2 regions of the Paenalcaligenes sp. DL 463 genome follow, and region 1 is predicted to be linked to the other one. Evidence: predicted binding sites of a transcription regulator. Region 1 holds the regulator's gene; the other holds the start of a gene.
What was found. The regulator FNR, encoded in region 1, switches genes on or off when oxygen is low (the NO sensors DNR and NnrR bind a similar motif). The targets are predictions, from matches to a motif close to TTGATNNNNATCAA.
Positions count from the first base shown of each region.

Region 2: AC2UZI_RS07685 (universal stress protein) is a predicted target of FNR. The motif match lies at 2,111-2,124, and genes of this name have one in related genera.

Region 1 covers NZ_JBYBKX010000001.1:1,347,363-1,369,243, forward strand. The annotation lists gene rsgA (ribosome small subunit-dependent GTPase A) at 1-299, opposite strand, end outside; gene AC2UZI_RS06300 (M48 family metallopeptidase) at 289-1,539, opposite strand; gene orn (oligoribonuclease) at 1,592-2,140, shown strand; gene acpS (holo-ACP synthase) at 2,186-2,647, shown strand; gene nagZ (beta-N-acetylhexosaminidase) at 2,634-3,692, shown strand; gene uvrC (excinuclease ABC subunit UvrC) at 3,655-5,478, shown strand; gene pgsA (CDP-diacylglycerol--glycerol-3-phosphate 3-phosphatidyltransferase) at 5,508-6,077, shown strand; gene AC2UZI_RS06330 (MFS transporter) at 6,079-7,368, shown strand; gene queF (NADPH-dependent 7-cyano-7-deazaguanine reductase QueF) at 7,388-8,212, opposite strand; gene aceA (isocitrate lyase) at 8,488-9,795, shown strand; gene AC2UZI_RS06345 (hypothetical protein) at 9,969-10,928, shown strand; gene ccoS (cbb3-type cytochrome oxidase assembly protein CcoS) at 10,937-11,113, shown strand; gene ccoN (cytochrome-c oxidase, cbb3-type subunit I) at 11,286-12,770, shown strand; gene ccoO (cytochrome-c oxidase, cbb3-type subunit II) at 12,785-13,441, shown strand; gene AC2UZI_RS06365 (cbb3-type cytochrome oxidase subunit 3) at 13,444-13,617, shown strand; gene ccoP (cytochrome-c oxidase, cbb3-type subunit III) at 13,610-14,512, shown strand; gene ccoG (cytochrome c oxidase accessory protein CcoG) at 14,560-16,077, shown strand; gene AC2UZI_RS06380 (FixH family protein) at 16,118-16,351, shown strand; gene AC2UZI_RS06385 (hypothetical protein) at 16,417-16,659, shown strand; gene fnr (fumarate/nitrate reduction transcriptional regulator Fnr) at 16,694-17,422, opposite strand; gene clpB (ATP-dependent chaperone ClpB) at 17,848-20,448, shown strand; gene AC2UZI_RS06400 (epoxyqueuosine reductase QueH) at 20,547-21,233, opposite strand; gene glnE (bifunctional [glutamate--ammonia ligase]-adenylyl-L-tyrosine phosphorylase/[glutamate--ammonia-ligase] adenylyltransferase) at 21,265-21,881, opposite strand, start outside.
Region 2 covers NZ_JBYBKX010000001.1:1,640,749-1,649,964, forward strand. The annotation lists gene AC2UZI_RS07670 (cyanate transporter) at 1-332, shown strand, start outside; gene nadA (quinolinate synthase NadA) at 507-1,571, shown strand; gene AC2UZI_RS07680 (c-type cytochrome) at 1,637-1,975, opposite strand; gene AC2UZI_RS07685 (universal stress protein) at 2,216-2,641, shown strand; gene fumC (class II fumarate hydratase) at 2,702-4,099, opposite strand; gene AC2UZI_RS07695 (type I glyceraldehyde-3-phosphate dehydrogenase) at 4,136-5,182, opposite strand; gene AC2UZI_RS07700 (SDR family oxidoreductase) at 5,196-5,975, opposite strand; gene AC2UZI_RS07705 (D-2-hydroxyacid dehydrogenase) at 6,031-6,996, opposite strand; gene AC2UZI_RS07710 (alpha/beta hydrolase family protein) at 7,111-9,030, shown strand; gene AC2UZI_RS07715 (glutathione S-transferase family protein) at 9,045-9,216, shown strand, end outside.

The DNA.
Region 1 (21,881 bases):
AGGTCCTCAGAAAATGGGGGCTCTGCGGCGACAACAATCAACAATTGATCAATGTTAGCAGCGAATATTTTGGTGCGCATCTCGTCCGAGCGGTACAGCAAGTTACGCCGTTCGTGGATACGTTCAATGGCCCCTTGGTCTGTACCTTGCATACTGATGTCTACGACATCCCCCACGCAAATGCCCGTGCGTTTGCCTCGTGTGTAGCATTTAATCACGTTGGCATCGCTTAACTCTACGAAATAGTGTCTTCCGTGTGCGGCGACAACGGTAGCTTCTTGAAGCGAATTAGATTTCATGAGTTTTTAGGTGTCGTAGTCGTGCGAGAGCGGGTGGGTGGCTATCGTAAAAAGCAGAGTGTAGAGGATCTGGCGTTAGCGTGGCAGCATTATCGTTGTAGAGTTTCAGTAAGGCGCTCCGAAGTGCAGCGGGAGGGCATTGTTGGGCAGCGTATGCGTCGGCTTCAAACTCATCGCGCCGAGAGAACCAGCTACCGAAGGGGCGCAGCCAAAAAGTGAAAACAGGGATGCAAAGGAAAAATAAGATAAGGCTGAGACCGTCGTTGGGTCGTCCTAGCAAGGGGTCAACGCCTAAGTCAGTATAAAACCACGTTTTTGTGCTGAGCCACGATAGTAATAACAGAAAGCCCAGCGCGGCACTAAAACTGATGACCATGCGTTTGATAATATGGCGATGCTTAAAATGACCCAGTTCGTGCGCCAATACTGCCTCGATTTCATCGTCGTTGAGTTGCTTTAATAACGTATCGAAAAATACAATACGTTTATGGCGACCTAAACCGGTGAAGTAGGCGTTCGCATGGGCCGAACGTTTAGAGCCGTCCATTACAAATAAGCCGTTCAATTCAAAACCGCACTGTGAAGCGAGCTGTTGAATTCGTGACTGCAAAGCGGGACGGTCTAACGGGGTGAACTTATTAAAAAGCGGGGCAATGACGCTGGGGTAGAGCCACAGAATAACAAGGTTAAAAGCAACCCAGAACAGCCAGACAAACCACGGCCAAAGCACTGGGATAGTGCTCATCAGCAGTAACGCCGTACTGATAAATATAGCGCCAAGCACTGCCGCGACGGCCGTTCCGACCAGTGTGTCGCGAATAAATAAAGCCGGTGTCATTCGGTTAAAGCCAAACTTAGCTTCTAACTTAAAACGGCGCCAGATACTAAAGGGAAGGTTGATCAGCCCTGAAATCGTGAATACGCTGAAGACCAACAGCAATTGGCGCAAAATTTCGTGAGAAATATGCTGTGCAAAAAACAGGTCTAGTGCGTTTAGCCCGCCTAAAAACGTTAAGCAGATGAGAACGGCGGCGTCGAAGATACGTTCATAACTAGAAAGTTGCACACGAGCCACCGTGTAATCAGCCGCACGCTGATGACTACGCAAGCTGATACGCTCGGCAAACTCTGGAGGCACTGCTGCCCGATGCCGCAATACATGTCGTATTTGGCGCTTAGCCAGCCAAAAACGGATACAAAGATCAGAGAGTAAAAACAGCAGAAAGAGAAGAGTGAACATATAGGCGTACGGTTTATGCGAAAATGAAAGTAACTTCAACTAAGGATTATAAATGGCAGTGAACATTCAGCAGCGTTTAGTATGGCTTGATATGGAGATGACGGGCTTAGATCCCGAAAAAGAACGAATCATTGAGATCGCCGTTATTGTGACCGAGGCCGATTTAACGTTTGTGGCAGAGGGGCCTGTTATTGTAGTGCACCAAAGCGATGCGTTATTAGACGCTATGGATAATTGGAACAAAGGGACTCACGGGCGCAGTGGCTTAATTGAAAAAGTGAAAGCCTCAACGGTGACAGAGGCCGAAGCTGAAGAGCAGGTGTTGGCATTCTTGAAGCAGCATGTGCCGTCGGGTAAGTCACCGTTATGTGGAAACACAGTAGGGCAAGATCGCCGGTTTATGGTCAAGTATATGCCGCGTTTAGAAGAGTTTTTTCACTATCGTAATTTGGATGTCAGTACGCTTAAAGAAATGGCCATGCGTTGGAAGCCCGAAGTGGTATCGAGTTTCGTGAAGAAAAGTAAGCATGAGGCACTGGCTGATATCTACGAGTCAATTGATGAGCTTAAGCATTACAGAGAGCATTTCATCAAGTTGTAATAGCCATTTCACGTAACGTATTCGATTAAAAAGGTAGGAGCCATTTTGACTCTATCTTCTCTGCCTCCGGCGATCGCAGGCATTGGTACTGACATTAGTTATGTATCGCGGGTGGCCGGCGTTTTTCAGCGCCACCCTGAGCGGTTTGTAAAGCGCATCTTGGGACACGAAGAGCAACACGTGTTTAAGCGGCGTCATGGGCGAGATCCACGGCGCGGCATGCGATATTTGGCGACACGCTTTGCAGCAAAAGAGGCTTTTTCCAAGGCGATAGGGTTGGGTATGCGTATGCCCATGGCGTGGTCAAGGGTGCAAATACTGAATGCCCCCAGTGGCAAACCACAAGTGGTGCTGGCGGGCGAGTTACGAGACTGGTATGAGCAACGGTTCGGCGTGGCGCATGTAAGCCTTACAGACGAGTCTGACACAGTGATGGCTTTTGTTATTGTAGAATCGCTCCTTCCTTCAACTTCCATGACGAGTATTGATAACAATGATTCAAAATAGTAGCGCTGCACTACAGTCGCCTGGACCAGTGATGGTTGACGTTGAGGGTTTTGTCCTTACCGAGGCTGAACGTATTCGTTTGCAGCATCCCTTAGTGGGTGGTGTGATTCTCTTTGCCAGAAACTTTCAGTCCCGTGAACAATTGACGGCACTTTGCGCGGATATTCATCAGACGCGTAACGAGCCTTTGTTGATTGCTGTTGATCACGAAGGCGGTCGGGTTCAGCGTTTTAAAACCGATGGTTTTACCACACTGCCTTCGATGCAAAAACTTGGGTTATTGTGGGAGCGTGATGCGATCAAAGCAGCCAGTGTTGCGGCAGATACCGGTTACGTGCTGGCGGCTGAGCTTCGGGCGTGCGGGGTTGACCTCAGCTTTACTCCGGTGCTTGATTTAGATTGGGGCGTCAGTAAAGTCATAGGTGATCGCTCATTTCATCAGAACCCTAAGGCGGTCTCGATGCTGGCAGCAGGGCTTGTTCGTGGCTTACAAAAGGCGGGGATGGCGAGTTGTGGCAAGCATTTCCCAGGGCACGGTGCCGTCGAAGCTGATTCGCATCATGAGATCCCTATCGACAATCGCAGCTTAGAAGAGATCCTCGATGCGGATGCGGCACCTTATGGCTGGTTAGGTTCGATGACACTTAATAGTGTGATGCCTGCCCACGTTATTTATCCTAAAGTGGATGAGAAACCAGCGGGCTTTTCAGAGTATTGGTTACAACGAGTATTGCGCCGTGCTTTGGCTTATGACGGCGTTATTTTCTCAGATGACCTGACCATGGAAGGGGCTACCGTAGCGGGAGATATTCTTGCCCGTGCACAAGCTGCGTTAACCGCTGGCTGCGATATGGTGCTGGTATGTAATAAGCCAGAACTGGCGGATGACTTGTTATCTCGTTTATCGTTCACCTTAAGCGATGAGTCAGTGCAGCGCATACGTAGTCTTATGCCTTCCGAGCCCGCATTAAGTTGGGATGCTTTACAAGACGATGAGCATTATCAATATGCCCGAGACCTTCAATCTCAAATCCTTTCTAGCTGAACTTCCCAACCTGCCTGGGGTATATCGTCACCTTGATGCGCAAGGGGAGGTGCTCTATGTGGGTAAAGCGCGGGATCTAAAGAAACGCGTTAGCTCGTATTTCCAAAAAAATCTGAGCAGTCCACGTATTGCGCATATGGTGGCTAGGATTGAGCGAATCGAGGTAACGGTTACGCCTAGCGAGGCCGAAGCCTTATTGCTTGAGAATAATCTCATAAAGCGTTTAAGGCCCCGCTACAACATCTTGTTTCGCGATGACAAGTCGTATCCGTACTTGCGTATTAGTGCGCATGTGGTTCCGCGTATTGCGTACTATCGTGGCAGTACAGGGGCTGGAGGACAGTTTTTTGGTCCTTACCCCAACGCTTGGGCAGTACGCGAAACCATACAGATTTTGCAGCGAGTTTTTAAATTGCGTACCTGTGAAGACAGTGTGTACGCCCATCGTACGCGCCCCTGCTTGCTGCACCAAATTGAGCGGTGTTCTGCTCCGTGCGTGGATTTGATTTCTCCCGAAGCGTATCAAGCAGATGTCAAAAGAGCGGTGCGGTTCTTAGATGGTCACGCCAGTGACGTGCTAGGGGAAATCGAGGCGCGCATGCTTGACGCATCCCAGCAATTGGATTTTGAGTTGGCTGCTGTATTACGCGATCAGATGAAAGCGCTGTCTACCGTGCTTCAACAGCAAACGATGGAACATACGGGTACCGATGATGTGGATGTCATTACTGTCGTGGCGGCAGGAGGGAAAACCTGTGTGAATCTGGCCATGGTGCGGGGAGGGCGTCACCTCGGTGATCGTGCGTTTTTTCCTACCCAAGCTCAAGGCGACGCCGAAGCCGAGGTGTTGGCGGCATTTCTCAGTCAACATTATATCGAGCGACCTTTGCCTCCGATTTTAGTGTGTTCGCATCGGCCGAATGATAAGAATGTGCTTGATATGCTTAAGGCACAGACAGGTGTTGATGTCCGAGTAATCACCCGTCCGCAAGGTGTACGTAAGGCTTGGTTAGAACAGGCCACTAAAAACGCCGAGCTGGCTCTGGCTCGCGTATTAAGCGAGTCAGTAACGCGTGCAGCACGAACGGCTGATTTAGCGCAAATTTTAGAGTTGGATACGGATGAAAACGCCATCGATGCGATAACCATCGAGTGCTTTGATATCAGCCACACGGCAGGAGAGGCTACGCAAGCGTCATGTGTGGTGTATAGGCATCATGAAATGCAGACCGCACAATATCGCCGTTACAACATTGTGGGTATCACACCGGGTGATGATTATGCAGCGATGCGGCAGGTATTAACGCGTCGATTTTCGCGTGTGGCCGAAGGAGTGGGAAGTCTGCCTGACGTGGTGTTAATCGATGGCGGTAAAGGTCAAATATCGACGGCGAAACAAGTGTTTACCGAATTAGGTCTTGATACACGAGTGCTGGTTGGCGTGGCGAAAGGCGATGCGCGTAAAGTGGGTTTAGAAACCTTGATTTTTGCTGATAATCGGCCAAGCCTAAACTTAGGGGTAGAGTCGCCTGCACTCATGCTTATTGCAGAAGTGCGTGACGAGGCGCATCGGTTTGCGATTACTGGAATGCGGGCACGTCGCGCAAAGTCGCGGAATGTGTCACGATTAGAGGACATTGACGGAGTAGGTGCTAAACGTCGCCAGCGCTTATTGGCACGTTTTGGCGGTTTTTCAGGGGTGGTAGATGCCAGTATTGATGATCTGCAATCTGTGGAAGGTATTTCCGCAGCGCTGGCCGAACGCATCTACTATGCTTTACGCTAGATTCAGCCTTCCAAAGTTATTCATTAATTATGCCTTTTAATCTTCCTATTGCGCTTACTTGGTTGCGGATCATTATGATCCCTTTGGTGCTTGGGCTCTTTTATTTGCCCGAAAGCTGGATGAGTGTGCCCCTGCGCGACACGGTGGCGTGTTTTGCATTTGTGGCGGCGGCACTAACCGATTGGTTTGATGGCTGGCTAGCTCGGCGCTGGAGGCAAACCTCGGCTTTCGGGGCCTTTTTAGATCCTGTCGCGGATAAGTTAATGGTGTGTGCCGCGTTATTGGTACTTGTTGACTTGGGGCGGGTTGATGCGGTCATTGCGTTTATTATTATTGGACGTGAAATCACAATTTCGGCACTTCGCGAATGGATGGCTAAAATCGGTGCCAGTTCAAGCGTTGCAGTCAGTTGGTTAGGGAAGTTTAAAACGGCTGCTCAAATGGTAGCTATTCCGTGTCTGCTTTTTTGGCAAGACTATATGGGCGTATCGGTAGGGCTAATTGGAAAAGGCCTCATTATTATTGCTGCCATATTAACTGTGTGGTCCATGTGCTACTACCTGAAAAAAGCGTGGCCAGAGATATTAAAAAAGACGTGATATGAGCCTTACAGCGTTAGAGATTAATGCGGACAGCATCGAACGCAAGCGACGCGATTGGCGGATCATTGCCTTAATCGGAACGGCTCACTCTTGCTCGCATTTTTTTCAGCTGGTTATCCCCACTCTGTATGTGTTTTTAGCGCAAGAGTTTGGCTATGACTTCGTGCGCTTAGGTGGGTTAGCAACAGCGTTTTTTGTGGTCTCTGGAATAGGGCAGGCCAGCTCGGGTTTTATCGTTGATCGGATTGGTCCAACCCCGGTTCTGTACTTCGGGCTTTCATGTTTTATCGCATCAGGTGCGCTGATCGGCTTGTCCGATGGTTACGGAATGCTGTTATTGGCGGCGGTCATCGGTGGTATTGGTAATTCCGTTTTTCATCCGGTTGATTATTCGATTATTAATCATCGAGTCAGTCCTTCTCGCTTAGGCCATGCGTTCAGTGTGCATGGACTTACTGGGAATTTGGGCTGGGCGCTTACCCCGCTATTCATAACGGGAATAGCATTGGCCTCATCCTGGCGCATTGCGGCATTTTCTGCATCCGCTCTGATCGCGATTGTGCTGCTATTAACCATTCTAGGGCGCCATTTATTATCGGGTAAGGCAAGCGCTAAGGAAGCGGTAAGTGACGACGAACCCGCGATTAACCATTCCTCTAGTAAAAGTGATCTATCGCAACAAAGTATTGGGCAAACCTTGATTACGTTGGGGTCACAACCAGCGTTGTGGGGCGCTTTTTTGTTTTTTGCCGCCAGTTCTGTGGCGTTATCATCCGTGCAAAACTATACGATCCCTATGTTGGGTGATGTGTATGGGGTTAGCCGTGTTTTAGCGGGCTCCGCCTTGTCGGGATACATGGTGGCTGCAGCCCTAGGAATGATAGCGGGAGGGTTTTTAGTGGGCGCTACGGCGAAAACGGAACGTATTGTGTTCGTATCGCTGATTGCTGCTGGGCTAATGTTGGTGCTGTTAGCCTCGGGGTTATTGCCACCACATTATGCTGTTGTGGCGGTGGGGCTTGCTGGCTTTTGTTCAGGAGTGGCGTCTCCATCTCGAGATATGTTGATACGTCGAGTGACGCCTAAAGGTGCTACAGGTACGGTGTATGGCTTGGTTTACTCTGGGATGGATGTGGGTTCATCGTTTGCACCCTTGCTATTCGGCGCAATGTTGGATGCAGGTTTAACGCGAGGCCCCTGGGTGGGGGCGGCCGTCGCGTTTAGTATTTCCGCTGTGATGGCAGTCTGGGTGGCTGCGCAAGCCAACCGTTCTCGTAGCGCAGCATAAATAACACAGGTAACGCGTATTACTGCCTTGGGGTGCGCTGTGATGGCAAGCTTACTTTATGGCTACTGCGCCACGGATTAATATCCAAACCGCCTCTACGTGTGTAACGCGCTTGAACCATCAATGAGTCTGGTGCGCAGCGTTGCATAATGTCGCTAAATATACGCTCTACGCAATGCTCGTGAAACTCGGTGTGCTGTCTAAACGATACGATGTAAGCGAGCAAACTTTCAGCAGCGATTTTTTTGCCACTGTATGTAATTTGTACGGAGCCCCAATCCGGTTGACCCGTTTGCGGACAATTCGACTTTAATAGGTCTGAGGTTAGGGTTTCGTAAACGGTGGCGCCGTTTGTTTCGCAATGCAGAAGCGTTGGCTCTGGCGCATAATGCGAAATTTCCACATCTAACAGATCAATATTTTCACCTTCTAATGGGTTCATCATTGGCCCATCGTAAGGGGTTAAGCCATAAAGTCGTACTTCTACGGGCGCTTGTGCAGCGGCACTGAGGTCGGCCTCAAGCAAATGCTGCACTTCTTTGATACTGCCGAAACGCACTTCATTAAACGAGTTGAGATAAAGCTTTAACGACTTAGACTCGATTAACAATGGGCTATCCCAAGGAATGACAAATTCGCCGATCATGACGATGGGTTTGCCTTTGGCGTTTAACCACGATACTTCGTAAGCCGTCCAAACATCCTGACCAAACCAAACGGTAGGTATCGTCAAACTGCTGCGGTTGGGTGCGCGTTCAATCGTAAATAATAGAGAGGGGTCGTAAGCAGTGGGGTATTGAACCGGTTGCCCCAAGGGCGATTGATCTAAAGTTTGCTTCGTCATGACAGTGGACTCATGGATAGAGGTAGGCTTAATAATGGTGACATTATCTCATATGGTGGATAGACGCTTTCATATTATAAAAAGGGCATGTTGCGTTGCGGTAAACTTGTTTTCATAATTAGGTTTTGTTTTTCGTATCTCGAAAACTGTTTTGTAATTAGTTGATTTAATTACATTAAATTAATAGTCTTATATAAGATATAAGTGTGTTTTTGTGGCGTAGTTCTCGTAAACTAATACTCATCAATCTAAGTACTTTTTATTAGGAGTTCGTGATGAGTTATCGTGAAGCAGAAATACGCCGTTTACAAGAAAGCTGGGCAGAGGACGCACGCTGGAAAGGGGTTAAGCGCAACTACAGTGCTGAGGCCGTGGTGCAACTGCGGGGCTCAGTCATTGAAGAGCATACGCTGGCGCGCCGGGGGGCGGAAAAACTGTGGACACTTTTGCATGATGAACCCTTCGTTAACTCATTGGGCGCATTGACCGGCAATCAAGCGATGCAGCAAGTTAAAGCAGGTTTGAAGGCCATCTACCTGTCGGGATGGCAAGTGGCCGGGGATGCGAATGGGGCGGGTGAGATGTATCCTGACCAATCCTTATATCCGATCAATTCGGTTCCTCAAGTGGTGCGCCGTATTAATAATTCGTTAATCCGTTGCGACCAAATACAGTGGTCTGAAGGAATGAATCCTGAGGATGACGGCTTTATTGATTACTTTGCTCCCATCGTGGCCGATGCAGAGGCGGGCTTTGGGGGTGTATTGAATGCTTTTGAGTTAATGAAAGCGATGATCGTAGCTGGTGCAAGTGGCGTGCATTTTGAAGACCAACTTGCCTCGGTGAAAAAGTGTGGGCACTTAGGAGGTAAGGTTCTGGTTCCTACACGTGAAGCAATCGCTAAGTTGTGTGCAGCGCGCTTGGCTTCTGATGTATTGAATGTACCAACGGTATTATTGGCTCGTACTGACGCGGATGCCGCTGATCTAATTACCAGTGACATCGATGAAAATGATCATCCTTTCATTACTGGCGAGCGCACGGTAGAAGGGTTTTATCGCACTCGCGCGGGTATCGATCAAGCAATTTCCAGAGGGCTTGCCTACGCACCTTATGCCGATTTGATTTGGTGCGAAACGTCAACGCCTAACTTAGCGTACGCAAAGCAGTTCGCCGAAGCGATTAGGCGTCAGTTTCCCGACAAAATGCTCGCTTATAACTGCTCTCCGTCGTTCAATTGGAAGAAGAATCTTGATGACCAGACCATTGCGCAATTTCAACGAGAGTTAGGCGCGATGGGATACAAATTTCAGTTTATTACCTTGGCAGGTTTCCATGCCTTAAACTATGGAATGTTTGATCTCGCCCATGGATATGCACGCCACAACATGAGCGCTTTTGTTGAACTGCAGGAGAAAGAGTTCGCCGCTGCGGACCGGGGCTTCACCGCAGTGCGCCATCAGCGTGAAGTGGGTACAGGATATTTCGATGCGGTTACGCAGGTAATTGAAGGGGGGCAATCGTCAACCACTGCATTGTCGGGCTCTACAGAGGCCGAACAATTTAGTACAGCGACTTCTTAAGTCATCGTCGTTATTGATAAACGGGATCCCACATTTATGGCTGTAAACAGTTCGTCAAGCCTTATAAAACATGATGTATAAAGGTGACAGAAAAGAGTGGGATCTCGTAATTTAAAACGGGTATTGATCTAAATCAATTGTGCTTTAAATTGAATGTATTATAGTTTACCCCTATGCGCGCGTATTCAATTTTCACAATTCCTTCTGACCTCCCCGAGGAACACCGTCAGCAGCGTAAACATATGCTGGCTCGACTTGGATTAGCTTGGTTGGCCATGATGCAAGTCATGATGTTTGCCTTTCCAGGCTATTTGCGTTCTGAATCCATGGCTCCAGAGAATCTAGCCATGCTAGATGACGCCATCTACTTAATGAACTGGGCTGGCTTGTTGCTAACCGTGCCGGTCATGATCTATTGCGCTTATCCTATCTGGCAGGGCGCAAGCAAAAGTTTGAAGCAAGGCAGAATCGGTATGGATATTCCGGTTGCCTTAGGCATTATTGTTGCCTTCCTACCTAGCGTTAGTTCCACATTGAAAGGGTACGGAGAGGTCTACTTCGACTCTGTAACAATGTTTGTAGCTTTTTTGCTAACGGCTCGCTATTTCGAGCTGTGTGCCCGTCAATCCATCCATCGTGGCCGTTCCTATCAGCGTATTGAAGACCTTCGTGCTTCCATTTCAGCGAAATCAAACACTCTGGCGTTTTGGTTTGTGTTGATACAGGTCTGTTTGGCTTTAGTGTTGGGCGTAATTTGGTACTATTACCAACCGGATCATGCGGTGGCGGTAATGGTGGCACTTTTTGTGATGAGTTGTCCCTGTGCTATGTCAATGTCGGTACCTACCGCCGTTGCTGCAGCGCAAGCTGGCCTCACCGCAAATCCTACGAATAATGATTTTGAAATTACCGCACTAAGCAAACAAACCGAACGAGTCGCTAAGCAAAATTTGTATGGCTCTATTGCATGGCATCTATTAATGACGCCTTTGGCTGCAGTAGGGCTAGTGTCTCCTTGGGTTGCCGCGGTATCTATGCTGCTTTCATCAATGTTGGTAGCGCTAAACTCTTGGCGTGTTTTCCGCCGTAGGGTGCAGGCGTCATCAATGGATGCTATTGAAGCGACAGCTTAAGGTATATCGTGCTTGAATCTCTGTTCCTCCTTATTCCTATCTCATTGTTTTTTGTAATCCTAATGGGTGTGGCATTTTGGTGGGCGATTTTTTCAGAACAGTTCGATAACTCCACTGCGGCTGGCGAGTCCGTCTTACTTGATGATGACGAGACAAGTAGCAAGTTGGAAATCAAAAAACACTAAGAAAAAGCGTTGTTCGCGCTTCCGTAGTATTGCTTAGGCAATAGAGAAGCTCGGATTACGTTGTTGTTTTAGGGTGAGTGCGTCTTGACGCAGGTCAAAGTGCAAAGGCCAAGCATGGGTAATCATGCTTAAAGCACATACTTTGTATTTAACGTTAGTATAGGGGAAGCAAATGGGCACTTCCGATGTAGTCGGAAAACAGGCCGAAGTCTTCAACTACGGGGTTATTAGGCAGTTTGCCATAATGACGGTAGTGTGGGGAGTTGTGGGCATGGGGGTCGGTGTTCTGATCGCCTTGCAGCTAATCTGGCCGGAACTAAATTTTGAGACACCTTGGTTTTCATTTGGTCGTTTACGGCCATTGCATACCAATGCTGTTATTTTCGCTTTTGGTGGTAGCGCGTTATTTGCAACGTCCTACTACGTTGTGCAGCGCACCTCTCAAGTACGGCTGTTTAGCGATAAACTGGCCTCGTTTACCTTCTGGGGTTGGCAGCTAGCAATGGTTGGCGCAGTGATCACGCTTCCATTAGGTTTCACTACAACGAAAGAGTATGCCGAACTCGAATGGCCTTTAGACATACTGATTGCTTTGGTATGGGTTTCTTATGCCGTGGTGTTTTTTGGCACGCTAGTAAAACGTCGTGTACGCCATATATATGTCGCTAACTGGTTTTACGGTGCCTTTATTACCACGATTGCGGTGCTTCATATTTTCAACAATATTGAAGTTCCTGTCAGTTTGTGGAAATCGTACTCGGTGTACGCTGGCGTACAGGATGCCATGGTGCAATGGTGGTACGGGCATAATGCGGTTGGTTTCTTCCTGACCACATCCTTCTTGGGCATGATGTATTACTTTGTGCCTAAGCAAGCAAACCGTCCCGTCTATTCTTACCGTCTCTCCATTGTTCACTTTTGGGCGTTGGCGTTTACTTACATGTGGGCAGGTCCTCACCATTTGCTCTATACCTCGCTACCCGACTGGACTCAGTCACTGGGTATGGCGTTCTCGCTGATTTTGTTGGCTCCCTCATGGGGCGGCATGATCAACGGAATTATGACCCTGTCAGGTGCATGGCATAAGCTTCGTACGGATCCTATTCTGAAGTTCTTAGTCACCTCACTCTCCTTCTACGGTATGTCTACCTTTGAAGGGTCGATGATGGCGATTCGTACCGTGAACTCGCTCTCTCACTACACTGACTGGACGATTGGTCATGTTCACTCCGGCGCGTTGGGCTGGGTTGCAATGATCACTTTCGGTTCGTTGTATTACATGATTCCACGTTTGTACGGTCAGGCTCAAATGGCACGTCCAAAATTGGTAGAGCTGCATTTCTGGCTAGCAACCTTAGGCGTGGTTTTGTACATCGCCGCGATGTGGATTGCAGGCGTGATGCAAGGTCTGATGTGGCGCGCTACATCGCCCGATGGCATGCTGACTTACAGCTTTGTCGAAGGCGTTAAAGCTACCTATCCGTTCTACATGATTCGTGCTCTCGGTGGGTTTATGTTCCTCGTTGGTGTCATCATCATGGGTTGGAATACCTTCCTAACCGTATGGGGCAAGCCTCGTGTGAATCCAGTCGTTCCTTTAACAAACCCTGACGCGATTGACCCAGCAAACGTTGGCCCCGCTGTCGTTACAGAGTAAGGAGCTAACGAATAATGTCTCAGCAGAAAAAAGGTTTTACGCACGCTACGATCGAACGCAACGTTGGATTGTTGATTGTGCTAAGTATTCTTGTCATTTCGTTTGCCGGCTTGGCTCAGATTGTGCCGCTGTTTTTTCAGCACTCCACAACTGAGCCAGTTGAAGGCGTGACACCCTACGAGCCCTTACGTCTTGTCGGTCGCGATATCTATATTCGTGAAGGCTGCGTGGGCTGTCACTCGCAGCAGATTCGTATGCTGCAATCCGAGGTTCAGCGCTATGGCCCTTACTCCTTAGCCGGAGAGGGTGTGTACGAGCATCCCTTCCTTTGGGGTTCTAAGCGTACGGGCCCTGATTTGGCTCGCGTTGGTGGCGTCTATACCGACAACTGGCACCGTATTCACTTGCGTAATCCGCGTGATACAGAGCCAGCTTCGAATATGCCGGCCTACCCGTGGTTACAGCACGCAACAGTAGAAGGGGCTAACGTCCAGCGTCGTATGCAAGCGTTGCGTTCCATTGGTGTTCCTTACACCGATGAGCAAATCGAAGCAGCGCCTGAGCAGTTGGTCGGTAAAACTGAAGAAGATGCGTTAATTGCCTATCTTCAAGGTTTAGGGCTTCAAGGTCGTGCTGCCGCAGAGCGTGCAGTTGCTGAAGGAGGGTATTGATCATGGCGTATCTAAATGGTTTCGTCACCATTGTAGGAATGCTGACATTCTTTGGCATCGTTATGTGGGCTTGGTCTAAAGGACGTGTGCAAGCCAATGAAGATGCAGCATCGCTTCCATTTGCATTGCCAGATGAAGCCGACGTAGTCAATAAAGCTGGAGGCTCAAATGAGTGATTTTTTCAATAGCGGTTGGAGCATTTATGTTTCCGTTATTGCAATTGGTGGGATCGTGTTTTGTGTCTGGCTATTATGGACACAACGTTCATGGCTCAGTCCGACCAAAGAAGACGAAGAGAGCGCTCATGTCTGGGACGGTGACATTACCGAACTGAATACCACGGTGCCACGCTGGTGGACCATTATGTACATTGCTCTGTGTGTGTTCGCTTTCGGTTACCTTCTCCTTTACCCCGGACTAGGAAGCTATAAGGGCATGTTCGGCTTTACTGCAGCCAAACAAGTTCAACAGCAGCAGCAACAGGTTAACGAGCGTTTAGCACCGATCTACGAGCGGTTCCGCGAAATGCCTATTCCTGCTATCGCTGCGGATGACGAAGCCATGAGTATCGGCCAGCGCTTGTTCTTGAATAACTGCGCTCAATGTCACGGATCGGATGCACAAGGTAGCCCAAGCTTTCCGAACCTGACTGATTCCTCATGGTTATGGGGCGGAGAACCTGAACAAATTCTTCACACCATTGCTGAAGGTCGTCGGGGCATCATGCCTCCTCAGGCGGTGACGCCAGCTGAGGCTTCCGATATTGCACATTATGTTCGCTCTCTGAATAACCTTGCACACGATCCGATTCGAGTCGTGGCGGGTAAGCGTAGCTTTGATAGTACGTGTGTGGCTTGCCACGGCGCAGAGGCTAAGGGCAATACGTTACTTGGTGCTCCTGATCTTACCGATGGCTCATGGTTGTATGGTAGTTCCCATGCCGTAATTGTTGAAGGCATTTTAAAAGGTCGTGATAACGAAATGCCTGCACAAAAGAACCGTTTAACGGATGAGCAAATTCGTTTGTTAGCCGGTTGGGTTTGGGGTTTAAGTAACGATGCACACAATTAACGGTGTGCATGGCATTAAGTGTTAAAGATTAACTTGAGAGGTTCATTATGAGCAGCGACGCTCCCGATAACGTAGACAATGGTCGTGAAGACGAGAAGGTGCCAGAGTGGCGTCCTGTAGCACGACCAAAAGCTGCTGGGGGAGCGTCACCTCAAGTTGAAAAAGCCATCTCAGATGTGCGTAGCAAAATATACCCCCGTGCTGTCACGGGGATATATGCTCGGTGGCGCATCATTATGGTGTATTTCACACAGATCATTTTTTACGGCTTACCTTGGCTGCAATGGAACGATAGGCAGGCGGTTCTTTTTGATCTGGGTGCTCGTAAGTTTTACCTGTTCGGTATGGTGATGTGGCCGCAAGATATTATTTATCTTGCGGTTTTGCTGATTTTGTCAGCGTTCTCCCTATTTTTATTTACCGCATTGGCGGGACGACTGTTTTGTGGCTATGCCTGTCCTCAAACGGTCTATACACAGATTTTTATGTGGGTCGAGCACAAGGTCGAAGGCGATCGCTTAGCTCGTATCCGTCTTGACGAGGCCCCTTGGAGCGCTAAGAAATTACGTCTTAAAGCAACAAAGCACGCCATTTGGTTGGCCATTGCTTTCTGGACGGGTTTTACCTTTATTGGATATTTTGCGCCGATCCGTGACTTAGGTACTGCGTTGTTGGCGTTTAGCTTGGGTCCTTGGCAATGGTTCTGGCTGGTGTTTTATTCCATCGCCACGTGGGGTAATGCTGGGTTTTTACGGGAAGCCGTCTGTAAGTACATGTGTCCTTACGCTCGCTTCCAAAGTGTCATGGTCGATGATGACACCTTTGTTGTCAGTTACGATCATATTCGCGGCGAACCGCGAGGCGGGCGTTCACGCCGTATCGATCATAAAGAAGCGGGAATGGGCGACTGTGTTAATTGCAGTCTCTGTGTGCAGGTGTGTCCCACAGGGATCGATATTCGCGACGGCTTGCAGTACATGTGTATTGGTTGTGGGGCCTGTGTAGACGTCTGTGATCAAGTCATGGACAAAATGAATTACGATAAGGGGCTTATCCGCTATACCTCTGGGCGAGCGATTACTGAGCGACTGACTCAGTCGGATGTACGTCAAAAGATGTTCAGACCCCGTGTTTTGATTTATGTCGCCATTTTGCTCGTCATTACCGGTGTGTTCATCTTTTCGCTTGTTACCCGTCAAACCTTACGCATGGATGTCATTCGTGACCGAGGGGTATTAGGTAGAGAGATACCCGGAGGGTACATTGAGAACATTTACCGATTGCAGCTGATGAACACCTCTGAACAGCCGATTTCGGTTGAGTTATCAGCAGGTGGTATTCCTGGTATTACGATCAGCACAACCAATCAAGAGGGGAACACGGTGGTAATGGTTCCTGCAGCATCCAACGAGCTGATTCCGGTTCACGTACAGGTACCTATTGATTTGGGGTTGGCGGAAGGGATGCACGATGTGGAAATAACGGCACGTACTGTTGTTGAAACCGATGCTAGCGGTTCGGCAGAATCCATCACCGAACAGTCTCGCTTCTATATACCGCGTTAATTTTCTTTTCGACAGTCGGTGTAAACACTAAAGGAAAAATATGGCAACAGCCGCTAAAACAGATATGGATGACAGACCTTGGTATAAAGAGCCATGGCCTTGGATTTTAATGGCCGGTCCATTCCTTGCTGTTGTTGGGTGTATTATTACTATTACACTGGCTTTCCAGAATCAAGACGGTGTAATTAGAGATGGCGGAGTAAAACAGGGTTTGGTAGTATCAAAACCTGCTGTTGTTGAAGTTGAGCAGTCAGACGCCTCAACCGACTCATAAGCCTGACTGCCACTTCTCTCTGATAGGCTGTAAAGATGCTAAAGATCTTACTTAAGGAGATTTTTATGAGCAGGCAAGCCTGGATGTGGATATTGTGGCCTTCATTTTTAATGGCTGGTGTAACAAGTGGCATTGTGTTTGCGCTGATAGACCCGATGGATATCGTCGTCTATGGCATACAACCAACCAGTCGGCAATTGGTTTACGCGCTTAGCTTTTTCTTTTTTTGGGGAATGCTAGCGTTAACAAGTGGTTTTAGCTACTTGATCTCACCCATACGAATCAACCGAAGGCGCCGAGCTTACTAAGTAAGCAATTGCTATGATGCATAGCGCCTTGGCATTAGGCACAGTCAGTGCCGGCGAGCTCTTGCAATGCGTTTAGATCTAATAGCAGCACATTGCGTTGTTGGATGCGTAATAAGCCTTCGCGAGAGAACCGAGAAAATAATCGGCTAATTGTTTCTAAGGTAAGGCCTAGAAAATTACCAATTTCCTCGCGACTCATTCTTAATACAAATTCGTAGGGCGAATAGCCCAATACACCCAATCGTTGCGACAAGTTAACCAAGAATGCGGCAAGCTTTTGCTCAGAGCGCAGCGTGCCTAAATTCATAATCAGATGATGCGAGCGATTGATTTCTTTGCTCATCAGGCGTCGCAGTTGTTGCTGCAACTGTGGTAGTTGGCTTGATATACGGTCTAGGTCTTCCAGACGCATAATACAGAGCTCACTGTCTTCAAGAGCAATCGCATTGGAGACGTGCTTGTTGTGCAGCAGCCCGTCCATGCCTATCAGTTCACCAGGCAGCATAAAGCCCGTAATCTGGACTTGTCCTCCCGCATCTTCTAGTTGGGTTTTTATACACCCAGAACGTAAGGCATAAATGGCATTAACCTCATCTTCAAGGTGAAATAAGGCCTGTCCTTTGGCTACGCGCACGCGCTCTTGGACGAGGTCGTCAAGCTTAGCGCGGTCGTTACTGGACATGCCGAATGGCAAGCAGATGTCGCTTAACATACATGTCGAACACCGCATAGCATCTTCAGGGATGGCGTAACGTTTTTGAATAGACAAAGTTTGCTCCAACATATTAAGCATCGTTGCTTTGAGATAGATCAAAGGTAATTGTAGCTATAGATTAGAGAAAGTACCTAAAGAACCCCTTAATTTCTTTGTTACCCCTATTGTTATTAATACCTTTACGCAGTAACCCTTGATTTATAACGATTTTATGTATCGCTTTTCGTTACGTTTTTGCGTAATGAAATGTAATCCTTTGACTTGGGGACGATGGAATGCTTTGGCTTGTGTCGTTATCGAAGAAAGTAGGGGTAATTACGCTGACAGCGGGGTGCGTGCGGTGCGCCAAGTGATGGTTAGCTTGAATTTCATAAAATTGGCTTCATCTATAAGTTAATTCTTAGTTATTACCGGCGCGGCTCTTAGCATTTAGGCTTCGGCATCCGTGCCTTTACTGTGTAGGTATGCCAGATATGCGAATCGATAAATTAACGACCAAGTTTCAGCAAGCGCTAGCCGATGCGCAAAGCTTAGCGTTACAACATAACCATCCTTACTTAGAGCCTATACACGTGTTGTCGGCGTTGCTGGCGGATGCTGATTCCGGTGTGGGCAGCCTTCTAGCGCGCGCCGGGGTCGCGGTTCCTCGATTGCAAACTAGCCTTAAAATGGCGCTTGAAGGGCTTCCGCAAGTTCAAGGAAGTGAAAGTAACTTTCAAATTAGCCGCGAACTGCAGGTGGCCTTGGCTCACTGCGAAAAAGAAGCCACCTCTCGTGGCGACACTTACATCGCTAGTGAGCTTTTTCTACTCGTGCTAAGTCGAGACAAAGGTCAAACCGGACGTCTGTTACGAGAGGCTGGATTACAAGAGGCCTCCTTAGTTGCTGCGATTGATGCTGTTCGTGGTGGAAGCTCAATTAATGATGCTGAAGGCGATGCTAACCGTGAAGCGCTAGCGAAGTACACGACCGACCTTACTGAGCGCGCGCGTTTGGGTAAATTGGATCCTGTCATCGGTAGGGACGATGAAATTCGCCGCTCAATACAAATATTGCAACGTAGGACCAAGAATAACCCAGTGCTAATTGGCGAACCAGGCGTAGGTAAAACGGCTATTGTGGAAGGTTTAGCACAGCGCATTGTTAATAATGAAGTACCTGAGAACTTGAAAGGTAAGCGAGTTTTGGTGCTGGATTTAGCCGCGTTGTTAGCAGGTGCAAAATACCGTGGCGAATTTGAAGAGCGCTTAAAGGCAGTCTTAAAAGAGCTTTCGCATGATGCAGGTCGTACGATTTTATTCATTGATGAAATCCATACTGTCGTCGGTGCAGGTAAAGCGGAAGGGGCGATGGATGCTGGCAATATGCTCAAACCTGCGCTAGCGCGCGGAGAGCTGCACTGTATTGGTGCGACAACGCTGGACGAGTATCGCCAGTACATCGAGAAGGATGCCGCGCTTGAACGTCGGTTTCAGAAAGTTCAGGTCAATGAGCCGGATATAGAATCCACAATTGCGATCTTACGAGGCTTGCAAGAGCGTTATGAGTTGCACCATGGCGTCGCTATTACCGACCCAGCTATCGTGGCGGCGGCAGAGTTGTCGAATCGTTATATTACCGATAGGTTCTTGCCCGATAAAGCGATCGATCTTATCGATGAGGCGGCGGCCCGTATACGAATGGAGATCGACTCTAAGCCTGAGGTCATGGATAAATTGGATCGTCGGATGATTCAGTTAAAGATTGAACGTGAAGCGGTACGTAAAGAAAGTGATGATGCTTCGCAACGACGTTTACAGGTGATCGAAGATGAATTACTTCGCCTTGAGCGTGAATATAACGATTACGAAGAGGTCTGGAAGGCTGAGAAAGCAGCTGTGCAAGGTACGCAGTCGATTAAAGAAGAAATTGATCAGCTACGGGCCGAGATGGCCGAGCTGCAACGTAAAGGGCAGTTTGATAAGTTAGCCGAGCTACAGTACGGGCGTCTTCCAGCGCTAGAGGGACGTTTGCAAACAGCGGAAGACAGTAAGACACATGTGGCTGAAGATAAACCTAAGCTGCTGCGCACAGAGGTGGGCGCTGAAGAGATCGCTGAGGTGGTGTCTCGTGCCACCGGCATTCCGGTCTCACGCATGATGCAGGGTGAACGCGAGAAACTGCTGCAGATGGAGAACCACCTAACACGCCGAGTGGTGGGGCAGTCTGAAGCCGTTACGTTGGTTTCTGATGCGATACGTCGCTCGCGAGCTGGGCTGTCCGACCCTTCTAGGCCTTACGGTTCCTTCTTGTTCTTAGGGCCTACAGGTGTGGGTAAGACTGAGCTAACCAAAGCCTTAGCTAGCTTCTTATTCGACTCTGAAGAGCATCTGATTCGTATTGATATGTCAGAGTTTATGGAGAAACACTCGGTTGCGCGTTTGATCGGTGCGCCTCCTGGTTACGTGGGTTACGAGCAGGGAGGGTATTTAACGGAAGCGGTTAGACGCAAACCCTACAGTGTGATTTTGCTGGATGAGGTAGAAAAAGCGCATCCTGATGTATTCAACGTGCTGCTTCAGGTGTTAGATGATGGGCGCTTGACGGATGGTCAGGGACGCACTGTTGATTTTCGAAATACGGTAGTGATTATGACGTCTAACTTGGGGGCGCATCATATTCAGGAAATGAGTGATGAGCCTTACGAGACGGTCAAACAAGTGGTCTGGGAAGAGGTGAAACTTGCCTTCCGTCCTGAGTTTTTGAACCGTATTGACGAAGTCGTGGTATTCCATGCATTAGGGGCTGAGCAAATTCAGGCAATTGCCAAAATTCAACTTGAACGTTTGGCCGAGCGCTTACGAGATCGCGATATGCATTTAGAAGTGAGTGAAGCGGCATTGAACGAATTAGCAGCCGTGGGTTTCGATCCGTTGTTTGGTGCGCGTCCGTTAAAGCGCGCGATACAACAACATATAGAGAATCCGGTGGCTAAGTTGATACTCGAAGGGAAGTTTGGTGAAAATGACGTCGTGCCTGTGGATTGGCAAAACGATCAGTTTGTATTTGATGGGGTGCCACCCGTCGTGCATTAAGTCACCTTGCCCAGCTTGGTATTGATGAAATAAAAAGCTCGACCTTAAGATGAGGTCGAGCTTTTTTTAAATTTAAGCGACGTTAGGGGTGTTTTTCCTTAGTCTTGGCTGTTTAGCGTTTCTCGATTTGCATCCCAAGAATAAAATTTCACGCCTATTTCAATACGGTCACGTCCTTTAGAACGGCGCCACCGGTTGGTGTCACGCAAGGAATACACACAGCCACAGTACTCTTGCATGTAAAACGCTTCGTCTTTGCTAATTTCAAGCATGCGTTGCGAGCCACCGCCTTTGCGCCAGTTGTAAGTCCAATAGTGTAAATCGGGGTAGCGGGCCGCAGCGCGTAGGCCACAGCCGTTAATTTGATCCATGTCTTTCCAGCGAGAAATGCCTAAAGAGCTGGTGATTGTGTCAAAGCCATGCTCATGTGCATACAACGCGGTTCGTTCAAAGCGCATATCGAAACACTCTGTGCAGCGAATGCCGCGCTCGGGCTCGTTCTCCATTCCTTTCACACGGTCAAACCAATTGTCGACATCGTAATCGGCGTCGATAAATTCAATACCGTGCTTCTCAGCATAGCGAATGTTTTCTTGTTTGCGGATTTCGTATTCGCGAACGGGGTGAATATTCGGATTATAAAAATAGATGGCGTAGTCAATGCCTGATGCCGTCATGGCCTCCATCACTTCGCCCGAGCAAGGGGCACAGCAGGAGTGCAATAACACTTTCTTTCGCTGCTCTGGAAGGGCTAGCGGTACGCGGGTAGTAGGAGGGGTAGACATTGATGAAAATCCTTACAGTAATGCTTGTATTTTAGCTGCCAATCACAACATCCCAAAGCTGCTGTACGGCGGCGCGGTCAGCTTCGTGTTGTTCGGGAGGGACACGCACCCATGTCTGAGCTTGTAAGCGTAGGTTGTGTTGACGTTTTCGGTAATGCCGATAAGCGGCTATTACTTTAGCACTAAGTGCTTGATCGATCAGTTTCTGATCAGCGGCAAGGCCGAGTAGGGCGATGTTCCCTAGGTTGTTCAAGAGGACAGGGTGTTGATGAGCGTGCGATAACACTAGGTACTGTGTGATGAACTCGATGTCGACCATGCCCCCTTTGTCGTGCTTTAAGTCGAACAGGTCACTGTGGTTAGGGTGTCCGGCTCGGATGCGTTCGCGCATCTTGCTTATGTCTTCGCGCAATTGAAGGGGATCGCGTTGGCGTAATAAGATCTTTCGCCTTAGCTCTTCAAATCGAGCCCCGATACTAACGTCTCCGGCAACAAAACGAGCTCGGGTGATCGCCTGATGCTCCCAGCTCCAGGCGCTACGACTTTGGTACTGTTCAAAACCATCGATGCTAACGGCGATTAAGCCGGCGTCTCCGTCGGGGCGAAGTCGCGTATCGACCTCGTATAAGCGGCCGGACGACGTAAGAG
Region 2 (9,216 bases), 290 kb from region 1:
TTAGCTCTTTCGCCTTTTGGCCCAATGCATCGCCCTACTTTTGGTCCAGTGTATTAGGGGTAGGTCTAGGCGGATGTTTCGCCTTAACACTGGTTGTCGCTTTGGATCACTTCAATGACTCTAATCAAGCAGGAATGCTAAGCGCATTAATGCAAGGTGGTGGCTTTCTCATTGCTGCGATGGCCCCGTGGGTAAGCGCTTGGATCCGTGATACGTCTGGCGATTTTAGTTTTGCTTGGATAATGCACCTCGTCGCTGTAATCGTCATCGCGATGCTGGTATGGCGCTTTATTCCTAAGCATTACCAAAAGGTCATGCCTCCATTAGCCTAGTACCGGTTACGCAACCTACCTCGGAAGCACTTATTTATTTTTTTGTATAACTTTTCGGCTAATTGGGTTATGCTAATTACACTCAAGTTGAGCATATGTGTCTATTCTCGACTTATGCAAACGTATTCGACGTGTAATTAACAGAGCCACATTCACTATTAGCTGGAAGCCATTATGTCCACTCAAGTTTTCTCTTTCGACAAGCCGAATCTCGCGACAGGAACTATCGATCTTGCTCAGGCTTGGGCTCGTGTACCCCCTCCTCTTGATCTTAGCCGTACTGAAACACTGAAAAGCACGATTCGTCAGTTGTTAAAGCAACAAAATGCCACACTGGTCGCGCATTACTATGTCGACCCACTGATTCAAGACTTGGCTGAAGAGACTGGAGGCTGTGTTGCCGACTCATTGGAAATGGCTCGGTTTGGCCGAGACTGCGATAGCGACACCTTAGTGGTAGCAGGCGTACGATTCATGGGCGAAACGGCGAAAATACTTAGCCCACAGAAACGGGTATTAATGCCCGAGCTAGAGGCCAATTGCTCGCTTGATTTAGGCTGCCCTATCGATGATTTCAATGCATTCTGTGATCAGTACCCTGATCGCACGATCGTGGTTTACGCCAACACCAGCGCCGAGGTAAAAGCCCGAGCTGATTGGGTAGTTACCTCATCCATCGCATTAGACATTGTGTCGTATCTGCATGCTCAAGGAGAAAAGATCCTGTGGGCACCGGACAGACATTTGGGCGCTTATATACAGGAACAAACCGGGGCCGATATGGTTTTATGGCAAGGTTCTTGTCTCGTTCACGATGAATTTAAAGGTACAGAGTTACGTGAGTTACGTAAAAGCCAACCTAATTCTCAGGTACTGGCGCATCCAGAATCGCCCAAAGGGGTGCTAGATCAAGCCGATTTCATTGGATCAACAGCTCAAATGCTCAAAGCCGTAAAAGAACTTGATAGCCAAAGTTTTATTGTGGCCACTGATCAACGCCTGCTTCATAAAATGCAAAAGCTCGCACCGCATAAGAATCTTGTGGCGGCTCCGACCGGCGGCACAGGCGCTACCTGTAAAAGTTGTGCTTTTTGCCCATGGATGAGCATGAATAGCCTTGATGGCATTGTTAAGGTCTTAACACAGCCAAATAATGAAATTTTTGTAGACGAGGCCATTCGCGTACAAGCGAAACGCAGTGTAGACAGAATGCTGAATTTCAATAAAATCACAGCTTAACACTGCTTATTGAGGGGGCGAAACGTAGCGCGCCGCAATACAGCGCGCCGTTTCTAGGCTAGCACTTACTGAGGAGCGCCAGCCATTAACCAGTCGACGATCAAAGTTAAGTCATCGTCAGAAACATTAGGGTTCGCTGGCATAGGGATAGGCCCCCACACTCCGCTACTACCTTCTTTAATGTGAGCTTTTAGAATGTCAGCGTTGGCTGCGTCATCCTTATTGGCTTCAGCAATTTCTTTATAAGAGGGGCCTACCAACTTATTCTCTACGGCATGACACGCTAAACAGGCATTATTGCGTAGTGCGTCGTTCACCGCCGCCATATCAAAATTAGTTTCGGCAACTGCAGCACCACTACCCAAAACAAGCGGCACACAGAGGGCTAAATACTTCAGTTTCATGGAATTACTCTCCTTAGTTGTAACAGCGAAAACACTACATATTAATCACGTGCTGTTCACTGTTCTATTATTACACTTACCGCTACCTTATGGCGTTTAACTTTAGTTTTATTCCAACCTCGATTCACGTAAACGTTGATATAAGTCATATGACCTGCATAAGATGTTTAGTTATCGTAGGTTAAATGAACAAATCAGCTTATGTTGTTAGCTTGATTAATACCCCCATTGGAGACTTCTATGCAAAACGTAATCATTCCAGTCGATGGCTCGGATGCCTCTTCCCGTGCTCTCGAAACCGCAATACGCTTAACGCAGAACACAGAAGGAGCCAAGCTTCATGTGCTGAACATTCAAAGCCCTATCGTTTCGCAGAATGTGACTCGTTTCTTTTCGACTGAGATGCTGCAAGACTACTATGAGGACGAAGGCAAGAAAGCGTTGGTTCCAGCATTAACCATTCTGGAAAAAACAGAGCGTAACCACACAAGTAAGGTTCTGGTGGGCGCGCTAACAGAAGTCTTAAAAAACTATATTGCCGAACACAACTGCGACCACATTGTAATGGGTACGCGCGGCTTAGGCGCCATGCCAGGTCTAATTCTGGGTTCGGTGACCACCAAGGTGTTAAACACGGTAGATGTCCCTGTCACACTGGTTAAATAGTCAGGCCACCATAAAAACGCCTACCTGCGCCGGCGTAAAGCAGCGCAGGCAGGTGTCGATTTATCCGGCTTGAGTCATGGATAAGGGATTAATCCAATCATCGTATTGTTCTGCTTTCACATGCCCCGAACGCAAGGCAGCGTCGCGTAAGCTAAGCCCTTCTTGATGTGCCGTTTTAGCAATTTGAGCCGCCTTATCGTAACCAATGTGGCGATTTAACGCTGTCACTAACATCAAATTACGATCCAGATTACTTTCTATTTTCGGAATATTCGGTGCAATCCCTTGTGCGCAATGTTCGTCGAAAGCAAGGCAAGCATCACTTAATAATTGAATACTTTCCAGAACGTTGTGAACCATCACTGGCTTGTAGACGTTTAGTTGAAAATTACCTTGTGAACCGGCAAAAGCAACGGTGGCGTCATTACCAAATACCTGAGCACACACCATCGTTAAGGCTTCACACTGCGTGGGATTCACCTTACCTGGCATGATGGACGACCCTGGTTCGTTTTCTGGAATCGTAATTTCGCCAATGCCGCATCGGGGTCCGCTGGCTAACCAACGTACGTCGTTAGCTATTTTTAACAACGCCCCTGACATGGTGCGTATGGCCGCCGACATATTCACTAAGGCATCGTGTGCAGAAAGCGCAACAAACTTATTCGGTGCACTGCGAAAAGGAAGATGGGTTAATTTAGCAATGTGACGAGCAGCCGTTTCACCAAAATGAGGATGTGCATTCAACCCTGTGCCGACGGCTGTGCCACCGATTGCAAGGTCGTATACACCTTCTAGCTGCATTTGCACGTTTTGTATCGCGTGCTCTAATTGGGCTGCCCAACTTCCGATTTCTTGACCTAAGGTAATGGGCGTTGCGTCTTGCAAGTGGGTCCTACCGGTTTTCACCAGAGAGGAATGCTCGTTTGCAAGGCGATTAAACGTGTTTTTAAGTTGCGATACGCTAGGGATCAAACGCTCAGTGACTTGCAAGGCGACCGCAATGTGCATAGCAGTGGGGAAAGTATCGTTAGATGACTGCCCCCGGTTCACGTGATCGTTGGGATGTATTGGGGTTTTGCTACCTATGACTCCACCCTCTAGCTCAATAGCCTTATTAGCAATCACCTCGTTGGCATTCATATTGCTCTGGGTGCCGGATCCTGTTTGAAAAACCACCAAAGGAAACTCGGCATCAAGCTGCCCATTAATTACTAAATCGGCCGCTTTAACAATGGGTTCGCTAACCGACGCAGGCAATTCTCCTAACTCTTGATTAGCCAGCGCAGCCGCTTTTTTTAAATATCCCAGTGCTTGAATCATGGGGCTTTGCCAAACAAAACGGTCAACGCCTATCGGAAAGTTTTGTATAGAACGCTGTGTTTGGGCACCCCAGTATCTAGAGCTGGGTACATCAATACTGCCCATTGAGTCATTTTCTGAACGGGTACTTGTCATGGGAATACTCCTAATATACGCCTTGATTTATCGTAGTTAACAGGTGCCATCGTCATGAATGCGAGCCGACCACACTTTGGTGATATCGATTAGGCGGTTCGCAAACCCCCACTCATTGTCAAACCAAATAAACATGTTCACAAAGCCATCTCCATTGGTACGCGTTTGGCTACCGTCAATAATGGCTGAATGCGGATCGTGATTAAAATCCACAGAGGCATGTGGCCTATCGGTATAAGCGAGCGTTTCGGGGTGTCGTTGGGCCGCCTGAATAAATAAACTGTTAACTTCCTCTGCTTTCGTGTCTCGCTTTAAGCCCACCATGAGGTCAATGGCCGACACATTTAGAATGGGTACCCGGATGGCTTTGGCTTTTACACGCCCTGCTAGCTGCGGTAATAAACGCTCTACACCTTGCGCTAGGCCCGTCGCCACAGGAACGATGGATTGCATAGCGGAACGTGTGCGGCGCAAATCTTTGTGATGATAGCCATCAATCATGGGCTGATCATTCATGACCGAGTGCAGGGTCGTCAAGAAGCAATGCTTAATGCCATATGCTGCATCAAGCTCAGCCAATACCGGAATGATGGCATTGGTTGTGCACGAGGCGTTTGAAACGATTTTATGCTGCTTGGTTAGCTCGGCATCATTAATGTCTAAGACTACGGTGTAATCCACATCGGCAGCGCTATCAGCCGGATGTGACACCAACACGCGTTTGCAGCCGCTTTCGATAAAGCGGTGCAAATCGTTGCGACTGCTGTAAGCACCCGAACATTCAATCACCATATCAACATCAAATTCGCTCCAATTTACGGCTTCTGGGGTGGAGGAATGCGTAACCGATATAGCACGACCATTAATGATTAATGCGTTATCGCTGCGCCCTACTTTGCCAGGGAAAGCGCCGTGTGTGGAGTCGAATTGGGTTAAATAAGCCATGCTGTCTAAGTCAGCTGGCTCGTTAATCAAGACCACGTCGATTATCGACTCAAGCTGCTGCTCGTATATCGCCCGTAGCACGCAACGCCCAATACGACCATAACCATTAATTGCAATGCGAGTAACCGGTGTTGCCATGATTTAATTCAATTTAAAAAGTGATGGAAAAACCACCGTCAACGACCAATACATGACCATTAACGTAACTAGAGGCCTCAGAAGCCAGAAATAAAGCAGGGCCGGTTATTTCTTCAGGTAACGCCCAGCGACCAAGCGGATTACGCCCCACAACCAAAGGCCCTTTTATAGGGTCCGCGGCTAGTGTCTGATTCGACTCGGTAGCAAAGGTACCCGGCGCGATACCGTTGCTAGTGACACCGTGAGGCCCGAACTCAACCGCTAAGGCGCGGACCATTGCCTCTAGACCTTGCTTAGCAATAGGATATACCGCATCCCCCGAACGCGCTAAACGACCAGCAATAGAACTAAGCGTAATGATTCGCCCGTAACCCTTCAACGCCATATTGCGAGCCGCCCATTGTGAAAGCAGCACTGTGGCGCTTAAATTTGTCTGTATGTGCTGCAAAATGTCAGTCGCGGAAAGCTCGTTGAAGCCGTGTCGAATGCGTTCACCTACCGCATTCACCAGAATTGATGGCGGTTCAGCTAAGGTATCTAAGGACGCTTCAAGACCATTAATGTCAGTAAAATCATGACACCAAACACTTGAAGCGTAGCCCAAGTCTGCAAGTTGACGCTGTCTAAGCTGTAGACGATCTACGCTACGCCCATGTAAAACAACATGAGCGCCGTGCGCTGCAAAGGTCTGTGCCATGGCCCAACCCAAGCCTTGGGTCGAGCCCGTCACCAGAGCACACTGCCCCTTCAAGCTAAAGCTGGGCTGTTTAATGGGGACAAAATCAGAAACCACAGAAAAATATTTCTTAATAAAAAAGTTAGGGGGCGAGGCGTGTTAACGGAAAAATTTAAAGCAGATGGCGAGGCTCACCAGCCATAAAAGCCGACACGTTATCAAAGCACTGGTCTGCTAACGCTTGAATGGCTTCTTGACTTGCCCACGCCACATGGGGGGTTAAAATAAAGTTCGGTTTGTCCATAAGCTGAAAAATCGGATTGTCTGGGGCCGGAGGCTCCGGAGTCGTGACATCGAAGCCAGCACCGCTAATTAAGCCATTATTTAAGGCATAGACCAAATCTGATTCATTAACTAGGCCACCTCGCGCTGTATTGATAATCAATGGCTTACGACGCATTTTCTTAAACTCATCCGCTGCAAGTAAGTTTTTTGTCTCAGGGGTCAACGGACAATGCAGGCTAATAATGTCCGCCTGATCCAACATATCTTGAAAACTGACAAAACCTTCTGGTATTTCTTGTTGCGATTTACGCGCGGAAAAGATTACTTTAAGACCTAAGGCTTTACCCAGTGTGGCAACAGAACGCCCTAACGACCCCGCGCCGATAATCGCCAACGTGCTGTTCGCGAGATCACGTATGGGATAATCAAAATAACAAAATTGGCCCGACTCTTGCCAACGACCTTGTGCCACAGAGTGATGGTACGGCAGCAAGCTTCTACGCAACGCAAAAATCAACGCAAACACATGTTCCGGAACGGTGTGTTTAGCGTAATCTCGCACATTGCAAACGGCAACTCCCCTTTTCCTGCAGGTCTCCATGTCAACATTGTCATAACCTGTCGCGGCAATCGATACCAACTTCAGTTTAGGCGCTTGTTCGATCAACGCCTTGCTAATGGGAACCTTATTCGCAATGACGATATCAGCTTCACGACACCGCTCAACGGCTTGATCTGCGGTACTTCGTGGATAGCTAATAAGGTCGTAATCAAAACCCATTGGCTTGTAGTGAATCGAAGAAGGCAAAGTGTCACTATCTAAAAAAACAACTTGTAAACGTTCAGTTGACATGAAAAACCTTAAGCGAATGCAGCATATCACTGCAGAAAAAGTTGATAGCAGTTGGTATAGTGGAAATTTTTAGCTAGGCTTAAGTCTAACGTATTCGCATCGAAGGAAACATCTATGATATCCATTCAGTCGCTTTGGGGTTTTCTGAACCACTGCTCATTAACGGATAGTGAAAATCCGACCGCATCTATCCCTACGTATCCTTTACGTACTTTTTTTCAGAACCCCAAACGCAGCTTCTTTCGTTTATCTGACCAGGGTAAACGAATTGCATTCATGGAGCCTGTCTCGATAGACGAAAAGCCAGCGCGTTTAAATATTCTGGTACAAGAATTAGAAGGCAGTACCCCTACTGGGCCTTCCACTTTGGTGACACAAGAAACAGAGCGCGATGTCTCCCAGTTTTTCTGGAAAGGAGATGACACAATCATCTTTGAGAAGGATTTTAACGGCGATGAAAACTTCCATGTCATCGCCGTTAACGTGCACACAGGCAAACAAATCGACTTAACTCCCTATGAAGGTGTGCGTGCAGGGATACAGGATGACTTAGAGGATGATCCAGACCATATATTGGTGGCTCATAACCAAGAAAACCCAGAGCTCTTCAATATTTACCGTGTCAACATACATAACGGAGAAAGTCATCTAGTCGCCAAAAACCCGGGTAACGTCGTAGGATGGGAAACGGATCACGAGGGACATGTCAGGCTGGCCATTACCAGCGACGGATTAAATACTGATCTGCTGTATCGCCCTAATGAAACCGTCGAATTCCAAAGCATTATCGCGACCGACTTTAGAACATCGGTAAGCCCTTTGTTTTTCACAAGCGACAATCAACGCTTTTATGCCCTTAGTAACCGAGGTAGAAACACACTTAGCTTAGTATTAATTGATCCCCTAAAACCCGATCTCGAAGAGCTGGTTTATGAGGTCGAGAACTATGATTTAAGTGGTGCGGCATACTCTAGACTGCGTAAAGTGTTAACGGCGGCTTACTACGAAAGCGATAAGCTGCATTTCCATTTCTTTGATGAAACCAGCGCTAAGCGTCATACACGCCTCAGCGAACACCTCGCCGGTTACGAGGTTGACATCCAAAGTGCTACACGCGACGAGAAGAAGTTTATTGTGGCCGCCTATAACGACCGCACACAAGGCTCCCGTTATGTGTACGACGAAAACACAGACACCTTAAGTAAATTGGTAGACATCAATGCTGAATTGCTTGAACAGCACATGTCGCCCATGAAACCCATCACCTTTACAGCGCGTGATGGCTTATCCATTCAAGGCTATTTAAGTCTTCCTGTAAGCGGCGAAACAAGCGCCTTACCACTTATTGTCAACCCTCACGGTGGCCCGTGGGCAAGAGACAGTTGGGGGTTTAATCCCGAGGTTCAGTTTTTGACAAACCGCGGCTACGCCGTACTGCAAATTAATTTCCGTGGTTCTGTCGGTTTTGGCCGCGAATTCTGGGAAGCCAGTTTTGGACAATGGGGCGGAAGCATGCAGGACGACATCACTGATGGCGTGCAGTGGGCGATTGATGAAGGTATTGCCGACCCCAAACGTATCGCCATCTATGGTGGAAGTTATGGTGGTTACGCCACGTTAGCAGGCATTTGCAAAACCCCCGACCTTTACGCGGCCGCCGTTGATTATGTGGGTGTTTCAAATCTGCTGACCTTCATGAACACCATCCCACCGTATTGGAAACCGCTATTAGAGAAAATGTATGCGATGGTTGGCCACCCCGAAAAAGACAAGCAGCGTCTGATTGACACCTCTCCGGCTTTGCAAGCACACAAGATTCGCACACCGCTATTTGTGGCTCAGGGGGCTCACGACCCGCGCGTTAATATCGCCGAAAGCGACCAAATGGTAGAGGCCCTACGCCAACGAGGCGTCGAAGTCGACTATATGGTGAAAGACAATGAAGGCCACGGTTTCCATAATGATGAAAACAAGTTTGAGTTCTACGAAAAAATGGAACAATTTTTAAGTGCGCATCTGCACAGTAATCGATAAGTAAGGAATCTCTGATGAAACTGTATTACTTAAAAGGAGCCTGCCCGTTAGCCTCCCATATTGTGATGGCATGGATTGGGCAGCCTTACAGCCTGCATGAAGTCAGCCGTGCAGAGTTAAAAGAGCCTGAGTTTTTAAAGCTCAACCCCTTAGGTGCAGTGCCGGTTTTAGTTGACCGCGACTTGG